DNA from 3 places in the Phyllobacterium sp. MT110 genome. Region 3 is predicted to be linked to each of the others. Evidence: predicted binding sites of a transcription regulator. Region 3 holds the regulator's gene; each other region holds the start of a gene.
What was found. Region 3 encodes PhoB, which activates phosphate uptake and scavenging genes when phosphate is short. Its sites were predicted from a motif close to TGTCATNNANCTGTCAT; they were not measured.
Positions count from the first base shown of each region.

Region 1: a site for PhoB is predicted at 1,607-1,623, ahead of AC1Q5O_RS26785 (alkaline phosphatase). Genes of this name have one in related genera too.
Region 2: a site for PhoB is predicted at 1,428-1,444, ahead of AC1Q5O_RS08355 (UDP-2,3-diacylglucosamine diphosphatase). Genes of this name have one in related genera too.

Region 1 is NZ_JBXAFE010000012.1:7,175-10,439, reverse strand. It holds gene AC1Q5O_RS26790 (ABC transporter substrate-binding protein) at 6-971, opposite strand; gene AC1Q5O_RS26785 (alkaline phosphatase) at 1,672-3,265, shown strand, end outside.
Region 2 is NZ_JBXAFE010000001.1:1,612,465-1,615,729, forward strand. It holds gene AC1Q5O_RS08350 (glycosyltransferase family 4 protein) at 1-540, opposite strand, end outside; gene AC1Q5O_RS08355 (UDP-2,3-diacylglucosamine diphosphatase) at 541-1,362, opposite strand; gene AC1Q5O_RS08360 (NADP-dependent malic enzyme) at 1,590-3,265, shown strand, end outside.
Region 3 is NZ_JBXAFE010000002.1:537,821-541,085, forward strand. It holds gene pstB (phosphate ABC transporter ATP-binding protein PstB) at 1-599, shown strand, start outside; gene phoU (phosphate signaling complex protein PhoU) at 623-1,348, shown strand; gene phoB (phosphate regulon transcriptional regulator PhoB) at 1,363-2,049, shown strand; gene AC1Q5O_RS14250 (vWA domain-containing protein) at 2,050-3,240, opposite strand.

The DNA of each region.
Region 1 (3,265 bases), on a different contig from region 3:
TATCGCTACTGGATATCGGCGGGGATCAATTTTGCCGCCTCGGCTTTGACATCCACTTTTGGAAAGGTCTCCGGATACAGATAATGTGCTGCTTCGCGCAAAACGATCTCGCGGGCTATCGGACCATTGGCTTCAACCCAATGATCCCCGACATAGAAAACGCGGCCATTCTTGACCGCCGAAAGCTGCTGCCAGATCGGATTATTCTCGTGCGGACGATCCGGACCGGAATCATAAACGAAAATGACCTCCGGGTCTTTTTCAAGCATGGTTTCAAGGCTCAGCTCCACACCGAACGGTCCGCCTTGGCGCATCGGTCCCGCAATGTTGTCACCGCCAAGCGCGGCAACGATCGAGGCCGTTGTATTCTCCGTGTGGAAGGACCATGGCGTATCTCCGGCCCACATGATCTGAAAGCGCGGATGCACGTCCTTCGGCGCTTTGGTGCTGTACTCGGCAAGGTGCTGCCGGAAAGCGGCATTGAGTTCCGTACCGCGTTCCGGCTTGCCCAGCACCTGTGCAAGCTGGGAAATCTCGCGATCGCTTTCGCTCAAAAGCTCCATATTATAAGCCACGTAGGGCGCGATCTTCTGCAATTGCTCGGCATTGCCAATCGTGTAGCGGCGCATGGCAATGATGATGTCGGGCTTTGCTTCCGACAGTAGTTCTAGATTGGGTTTGGCACGCTGGCCGATCTGTTTGATCTGCTTTGTCAGGCCGAGGAGAAAATCGGGCTCGCGGCCGGCTGCCATATAGGTGGTTGCGACCGGTTTGACACCAAGCGCAAATGCCACGTCGGTAGCAAAGTAGGAAATGGAAGCGACACGCTTGGGATCGGCGGGAACTTCGATGGTGGTTCCACGATCATCGAGAATTGACAATGTTTTTGCATTGTCGGCTGACGCCGATGCTGCGGTTAGAAGGCCGAGCAAACTGATTGCACAAAGAGACTTGAGGCCTTTACCAAACATGACGGCATCTTTCCTGACTGCGTGTAACTGTACACCGCTTTAGTCAATAAACATGACATGTTCAATCATATTATCTTGCGGGTTCTGCAATAAGATGCGTCAGAAACATCGTTCGACGGCGGGCAAGGGAACTCCACGGACTTTTCGGTTCGTATCCCATCAAAGCGATCATTCTATTGTTGATTTCAAAGACCTGGATGAGCGATTGCGGAGTTATTGCCTCAAATCGAAACAATCTCAAACAGGCTCTTATCGGCATTTACAAAGGAACTTATCCAATTTGCGGATATGCCTTTGGGCGGAAACAACAAATGATCGTTTTCCGATCACCGGCGATTTTATGCAGCTGGCCTCTGATCAGCGGGTTTCGCGGATCCCTCTACAAGTTTCTCCTCCACCCCTAATCATTGAATCGGCCGTTTGAACGATTGAATTCAGCCTGAATCGGTTTGGCCATTTACCCGTTGGTGGCAGATGAACGCGCAGCGCCTTGAGACTTTTCAGAGTCTCAAGGCGCTGCGCAAAGATGCGGGGTCGTGGACTTCAGACATGACAACGCCCCACCGCAAGTTCTGCAATAAAGCTGCTGCGATCATTGCATCCTGTGAACTTACGGGTTGTAAAAACTGGCGCGATTTCATCTGGCTGTCATCCGGGATTTATAAAGGAGAGGGGAAGCTAACCAAGTTGGGGGTATGAAATGCGTAAACTTTTCCTTGTGGTGGCGTCGGCGGCACTCTTGTCCGGGGCGGCCCATGCGACAACGATCTATCCGCTGGACCGGGCCACGGTCCTTGCAGGCTCGCCATTCGATTTCAAGGTTGAATTCAGCAAGGTCGTGAAGCCGGAAGACGTGAAAGTCACGATCAACGGCGAGAGCTACGACGCTGTTTTCGGCAAGGCCGCCCAATTCGTTGCCGAGGAGAAGGGCGCTGAAGACAAGGTACTCGGATCCGCGCTCATCCTGCGCGACATCAAGCTTGCGAAGCCCGGCCAGTACAAGGTCGAGGTATCGGCTGGCGACGAGAAGAAATCGGTCGGCTGGGATGTATACACAACGTCCGACACGCCCAAAGCCAAGAACATCATCTTCCTGCTGGGTGACGGTCTTTCCGTTGCGCACCGCACCGGCGCCCGCCTCATGTCCAAGGGCATGACCGAGGGGAAGGCCAATGTCCGCCTTGCCATGGATGACATTCCGCCCGTCGCCTTCATCGGCACCTCCTCGACCTCGGCGATCGCTACCGACAGCGCCAACACCATGTCGGCCTATATGACCGGCCACAAGTCCGCGGTAAACGCACTCGGCGTCTATGCTGACCGCACGCCGGCCAGCCAGGACGACCCCAAGGTCGAAACGATCGGTGAGGCTCTGCGCCGCACCGGCAAGAAGTCGCTCGGCATCGTGACGACATCTGAAGTGCAGGACGCGACACCTGCCGCGCTCGTTTCCCATACGCGCAAGCGCGCCGACAAGGCCGACATCGTCGGCATGATGTACAACGTCAAGCCGGACGTGCTGCTCGGCGGAGGCTCGGCCTATTTCCTGGCCAAGGACGTGCCCGGTTCGAAGCGCAAGGACGACAAGGACTATATCGCGCTCTTCAAGGAGGCCGGTTACGCCCTCGCCACCGACAAGAATGAACTGGCCGCCGCGGCTGGCTCGAACCAGGGCAAGCTGCTCGGCCTCTTCCACACAGGCAACCTCGACGTCACGCTCGATCGCGAATTCCTCAAAAAGGGTACCGTCGATAAGTTTCCCAACCAGCCGGGCCTGGTTGATATGACCAAGGTGGCGCTCGACAGGCTGTCGAAGAATCCGGATGGCTTCTTCCTGATGGTGGAGGCTGCGTCCATCGACAAGATGAGCCATCCCCTCGATTGGGATCGCGCTTTGATCGATACGATCGAATTCGACAAGGCCATCGCGGCTGCACGCGAATTCCAGGCGAAAAATCCGGATACGCTGATCGTCGTCACTGGTGACCATACGCACGGCGTCTCGATCATCGGCACTGTCGATGATGATAAGCCGGGCACGGAAATGCGCGACAAGGTCGGCACCTATGCCGCCGCAGGCTTCCCGAACTACGAAGACAAGGACGGCGATGGCTATCCGGACCGAATCGATGTTTCCCGCCGTCTGTTCATCGCGGCCAACAACGGTCCTGACCACTACGAGACCTTCCGTCCGAAGCTCGATGGTCCTTTCGTTCCGGCGATCCAGAACGAGAAGAAGGAATACGTCGCCAACGAAGCTTACAAGGACGTGCCGGGCGCCGTCTTCGTCCAGG
Region 2 (3,265 bases), on a different contig from region 3:
CTGCGGGCGGAACAGATCGCGGTCGACACCGCGCGTCCACACGCGCAACGTATCGAAGCCGCGCTCGGTCAATTCCTCGTAGATGGACTGTGTCGGGACAAGGCAGGTCTCGGCGGCATTGTGGAACCGGCGCAGAAAGCCGTAGGTCCAGGCCAGCGGAATGGGCAGACGCTCACGCAGATATTCGGGAAAGCGTGTATGAAAGCTGGTGGTGAAGCGCCACTTGTTTTTCAGGCAGGCGCGCCGCGCCATGATGCCAAGCGGGCCTTCCGTGGCGATATGCACGAAGGCGGGCTGCAACGCCTCGATCCGGGCTTTCACCGCCGCGGGATAGGTCAGTGCCAGCCGGATTTCCGGATAGGTGGGACATGGCGCCGAGGGATAGTCCGCGGGCGAGATGATCGTCACCTCGACGCCCCGCGCCTCCATCTGCTCGCGCAATTGAGTCAGGGTGCGCACCACGCCATTGACCTGCGGATGCCAAGCATCGGAGACGATGACCAGCCGCTTCATCGGATCGATCTCTGCAGGAGAAGCCATTCAGGCCGCATTCGCCGCCTTGGGACGCTTGTCCTCGAGTTTGACGACAGGCGCAAAGCCTGCCTTCTCCCCGATCAGATGCGTCCAGGAGATGAGTTCCATCTTGCCGTCGTGATGCTCGACGATGGCTGTGCAGCTTTCAACCCAGTCGCCGGTGTTGATGTATTCGATGCCGTCGATTTCTTCGATGGTGGCGTGGTGGATATGGCCGCAGATGACGCCGTCGGCGCCGATGCGCCGGGCCTCGTCGGAAACGACGGTCTGGAAGGAACCGATGAAGTTGACGGCCTTCTTCACCCGGAATTTCGCCCAGGCGGAGAATGACCAGTAGCGCAGCCCGAGCATGCGCCGCACCTTGTTCATGATGGTGTTGATGGCCAGCGCCGCATCATAGGCCCAGTCGCCGAGATAGGCGATGTGGCGGGCATTGCGCACGACAACATCGAACTGGTCGCCATGGATCACGAGGAATTTACGGCCGTCAGCGGTTTCGTGCATCGTGCGGTCCATGACCTCGATGCCGCCGAAATGCGTGCCCTGGAAATCGCGCAGGAATTCATCGTGGTTGCCGGCGATGTAGAGGATGCGCGCGCCCTTGCGGCTCTTGCGCAGGAGTTTCTGCACGATGTCGTTGTGCTCCTGCGGCCAGTGCCAGCTGCGGCGCAGACGCCATCCATCGACGATATCGCCGACCAGATAGATCGTATCCGCATCGTGATACTTCAGGAAGTCCAGGAGGAAGGTCGCCTTGGCGCCTTTGGAACCAAGATGCACATCGGACAAAAAGAGCGTGCGAAACTTACGTGTCTCTGGCTCAACCATGAGGCTGATCTCCGTTCAGCGCCGGTACGCATCGGTACCTCTGGTCTGACAGAAACCTGATTCATGTCACAGTCTTATGACGCCGCTAAAAAGTCTATGGTTTCCTGCGATAAACACTTGTAACAAAATGGACTTCATTTATGGCTCTTCGTGTCATTTATGCATGCTAAAAAGATTGAATCGCAAATCCCAAGTTGCGACCAGCCAATTTCCGGAGGATATTATCCATGGCCAAGGACAATTCGCCCAACCAGTCCGATCTCGAAGAAAGCGCCCTGTTTTACCACCGCTTTCCTCAGCCGGGTAAACTGGAAATCCAGGCGACGAAGCCGCTTGGAAATCAGCGCGACCTTGCCCTTGCCTATTCCCCCGGTGTCGCCGCGCCCTGCCTGGCCATTCATGAAAACCCCGCCACAGCCGCCGATTATACCAGCCGCGCCAATCTTGTGGCGGTCATCTCCAACGGCACTGCCGTGCTTGGCCTTGGCAATATCGGCCCCCTCGCCTCCAAGCCGGTGATGGAAGGCAAGGCGGTTCTCTTCAAGAAATTCGCCGACATCGACGTCTTCGACATCGAGATCGACGCGCAGGAGATCAACAAGATCGTCGATGTCGTTGCCGCGCTCGAACCCACTTTTGGCGGCATCAACCTTGAGGACATCAAGGCGCCGGAATGCTTTGACGTGGAGGAAATCCTCCGCGCCAGGATGAACATTCCGGTGTTCCATGACGACCAGCACGGCACGGCGATCATCGTCGCCGCTGCCATCCTCAACGGCATGGAGCTGGCCGGCAAGGATCTGTCCAAGGTCAAGATCGTCGCGTCCGGCGCCGGCGCCGCAGCGCTTGCCTGCCTCAACCTCCTGGTCAAGCTCGGCGCCAACCGCAAGAACATCTGGGTCTGCGATCTCGACGGCGTCGTCTATGACGGCCGCAACACGCTGATGGACCGCTGGAAGTCGGTTTACGCCCAAAAGACAGATGCGCGCGTGCTGGCCGATGTCATCGGCGGTGCCGACGTGTTCCTTGGCCTGTCCGCCGCAGGTGTCCTGAAGCCGGAACTTTTGAAGCAGATGGCGCCGAACCCGCTGATCATGGCGCTGGCCAATCCCAATCCGGAAATCATGCCGGAGGAAGCACGCGCCGCACGCCCCGACGCCATGATCTGCACCGGACGCTCCGATTTCCCCAACCAGGTCAACAACGTCCTCTGCTTCCCCTATATTTTCCGCGGCGCGCTGGATTGCGGCGCACGGGCGATCAATGAGGAAATGAAGATGGCGGCGGTCAAGGCCATCGCGGCGCTCGCCCGCGAAGAGCCATCGGATGTGGCGGCCCGCGCCTATTCCGGCGAAACGCCGACCTTCGGCCCCAATTATCTCATTCCTTCGCCGTTCGATCCGCGCCTGATCCTGCGCATCGCCCCAGCTGTGGCAAAAGCTGCCATGGAAACCGGCGTTGCCGACCGCCCCATCGAGGATTTCGAGGTCTATCTCGACAAGCTGAACCGCTTTGTCTTCCGCTCCGGCCTGATCATGAAGCCGATCTTCACCGCAGCGCGGACCGCCGAGAAGAAGCGGGTGATCTATTCCGACGGCGAAGACGAGCGCGTCCTGCGCGCGGCACAGGTGGTGCTCGAGGAAGGCACGGCGATCCCGACGCTGATCGGCCGCCCGCAGGTCATCGAGACGCGTCTCAAGCGCTACGGCCTGAAGATCAAGCTCGGCACTGATTTTGACATCATCAACCCGGAAGACGATCCGCGCTACCGCGACTATGTCGACCTTTTGGTGAACCTTACCGGCCGGCGCGGCACCACGCCGGAGGTGGCACGCACCATGGTCCGCGCCAGCGGCACGGTGATTGCAGCGCTGGCCATCATGCGCGGCGAAGCCGATGCCAT
Region 3 (3,265 bases):
ACGACACGATCGAAGGCTGCAAGATCGGCGGCAAGATCACGCTCGATGACGAGGATATCTACAATCCGAAGATCGACGTGGTCGAGCTGCGCGCCCGCGTCGGCATGGTTTTCCAGAAACCCAATCCGTTCCCGAAGTCCATTTTCGAGAATGTGGCCTATGGCCCGCGCATCCATGGTCTTGCCAAGAACCGGCACGAGCTGGAGGAAATCGTCGAGAAGAGCCTGCGCCGCGCCAGCCTGTTCGACGAAGTGAAGGACCGCCTGCATGAAGCCGGTACCGGCCTTTCCGGCGGCCAGCAGCAGCGCCTGTGCATCGCCCGCGCCATTGCCGTCAGCCCGGAAGTCATCCTGATGGACGAACCCTGCTCGGCGCTCGATCCGATTGCCACGGCAAAGGTCGAGGAACTGATCGACGAACTGCGCCAGAACTACACCATCGTCATCGTCACCCATTCGATGCAGCAGGCGGCCCGCGTTTCGCAGCGCACCGCCATGTTCCATCTCGGAAACCTCGTCGAGGTGGGCGATACGGAAATGATGTTCACCAATCCGACGGAAAAGCGCACGCAGGACTACATCACCGGACGCTTCGGCTAATCACGGGAAACAGGGATAAGAATATGACCGAGTCGCAGCATACCGTCCGTTCCTATGACGACGAACTGAAGTTCCTGACGCACAAGATCGCCGAAATGGGCGGCCATGCCGAACGCATGGTCGAACAGGCCGTCACCGCCATGGTGAACTCCGACAACGCGCTGGCCCAGCGCGTCATTTCGGACGATCTCATCCTCGATGCCGGACAGCGCGAGATCGACGAGAAGGCCATCACCATCATCGGCAAGCGCCAGCCCATGGCGATCGATCTGCGTGAAATCATCGGCGCCATCCGCATTTCCTCCGACCTTGAACGGGTCGGCGATCTCGGCAAGAACATCGCCAAGCGCGTTGTCGCCGTCACCGATACGCGTCAGACGCTGTCCGTCTATCGCGGCCTGCAGACCATCGCGGAACTCGCCCTGACGCAGCTCAAGGACGTGCTCGACGCCTATGCGACACGCTCGGTGCAGCAGGTCAACATCGTGCGCGAGCGCGATGACGAAATCGATGCGCTGTACACATCGCTGTTCCGCGAACTTCTGACCTACATGATGGAAGACCCGCGCAACATCTCCGCCTGCACGCACCTTCTCTTCTGCGCCAAGAATATCGAGCGCATCGGAGACCATGCGACGAACATTGCTGAAACGGTCTACTACATCGTGACGGGTGCCCAGCTTCCGGCCGAACGGCCCAAGGAAGACCAGACCCACAGCATCATCGTCGATGAAGCCAGACAGCCTTAATTAGGATTCCAGCAATGGCGATCGCTCCCAAAATCACTGTTGTCGAAGACGAGGAAGCGCTCAGCGTCCTTCTCCGGTACAATCTTGAAGCCGAAGGCTATGTCGTCGAGACAATCGCACGCGGTGACGAGGCGGAAATTGCGCTGCGTGAAAAAGTGCCGGATCTGCTCATTCTCGACTGGATGCTGCCGGGCCTTTCCGGCATCGAACTCTGCCGCCGCCTGCGGGCGCGGCGCGAGACGGAAATTCTGCCGATCATCATGCTGACGGCGCGCGGCGAAGAGAGCGAGCGGGTGCGCGGCCTTGCCACCGGCGCCGATGACTACATGGTCAAGCCGTTCTCCACCCCGGAACTGCTCGCCCGCATCAAGGCCATGCTGCGCCGGGTCAATCCGAGCCTGCTGTCGCATGTGCTCAGCTTCGGCGATCTGAAGCTCGACCGCGAACAGCACCGCGTGTTCCGCAAGGAGCGCGAGTTGAAGCTCGGGCCGACCGAATTCCGCCTGCTGGAATTCCTGATGCAGTCCCCCGGCCGGGTGTTCTCGCGCGGCCAGCTGCTGGACAATGTCTGGGGCGCCGACATCTATGTGGACGACCGTACCGTCGACGTGCATGTCGGGCGGCTGCGCAAGGCCATCAATATCGGCCGCTCGATCGATCCGATCCGCACCGTGCGCGGTGCGGGGTACTCGTTCGGGTAGTCAGTGCCTGCGCGAGAGTTCGCGCGTCGCCCCCTCGATGCCCGCCAGGGTCATGGGATACATGCGATGCGCGAAAATCTTGCGGATCATCGCCGTCGAGGCGGTGTAGTCCCAGTATTGTTCCTTTGACGGATTGAGCCAGGCGGCGTTCTTCCAGTGGTCGAGCACCCGGCCGAGCCAGACCGCGCCCGCCTCCTGGTTCCAGTGTTCGACCGAGCCGCCCGCATGGGAAACCTCGTAGGGCGCCATGGCGGCATCCCCGACGAAGATGACCTTGTAGTCCGGTCCGTATTTGTGGATGAGATCGAGTGTCGGTATGCGTTCCGCATGGCGGCGGCGGTTGTCCTTCCACACACCCTCGTAAAGGCAATTGTGGAAGTAGAAATATTCCATGTGCTTGAATTCCGAGCGGACGGCGGAGAACAGTTCCTCGGCGATCCGGATATGCTCGTCCATGGAGCCGCCCACATCGAAGAACATCAGCAGCTTGACATGATTGCGCCGTTCGGGCCGCGTCTGCACGTCGAGATAGCCGTGTTCGGCGGTTGACCTGATGGTGCCCGACAGGTCGAGCTCGTCATCGGCGCCTTCGCGCACCCAGCGCCGCAGCCGTTTGAGGGCAACCTTGATGTTGCGGGTGCCCAGCTCGACGCTGTCGTCAAAATTCCTGAATTCACGCTTGTCCCAGACCTTGACCGCCCGGCGGTTGCGGCTCTCGTCCTGGCCGATGCGCACGCCTTCGGGATTGTAGCCATAGGCACCGAAGGGTGAGGTTCCGGCCGTGCCGATCCACTTCGAGCCGCCCTGATGCCGGCCCTTCTGCTCCTCAAGCCGCTGGCGCAGGGTTTCCATCAGCTTGTCGAAACCGCCCAGCGCCTCGATCAGCTTCTTCTCTTCTTCGGTGAGGTGCTTTTCGGCGAGCCGGCGCAACCATTCCTCGGGCAGATTGGCAATGTCGACACCGCTCTCGCCGCCGAGCAGCTCCAGCCCCTTGAACACGTGGCCGAAGACCTGATCGAAGCGGTCGAGATGGCGCTCGTCCTTCACCAGGGCGGAACGGGCGAGATAGTAGAACCCTTCGACATCATAGGTCACCAGCCCCGCATCCAGCCCCTCAAGCAGCGTCAGATATTCCCGCAGCGATACGGGAATCTTGGCCGCCTTGAGCTCAAGGAAGAAGGGGAGGAACATTGTGGGATCCCTTTATTGAATGCGA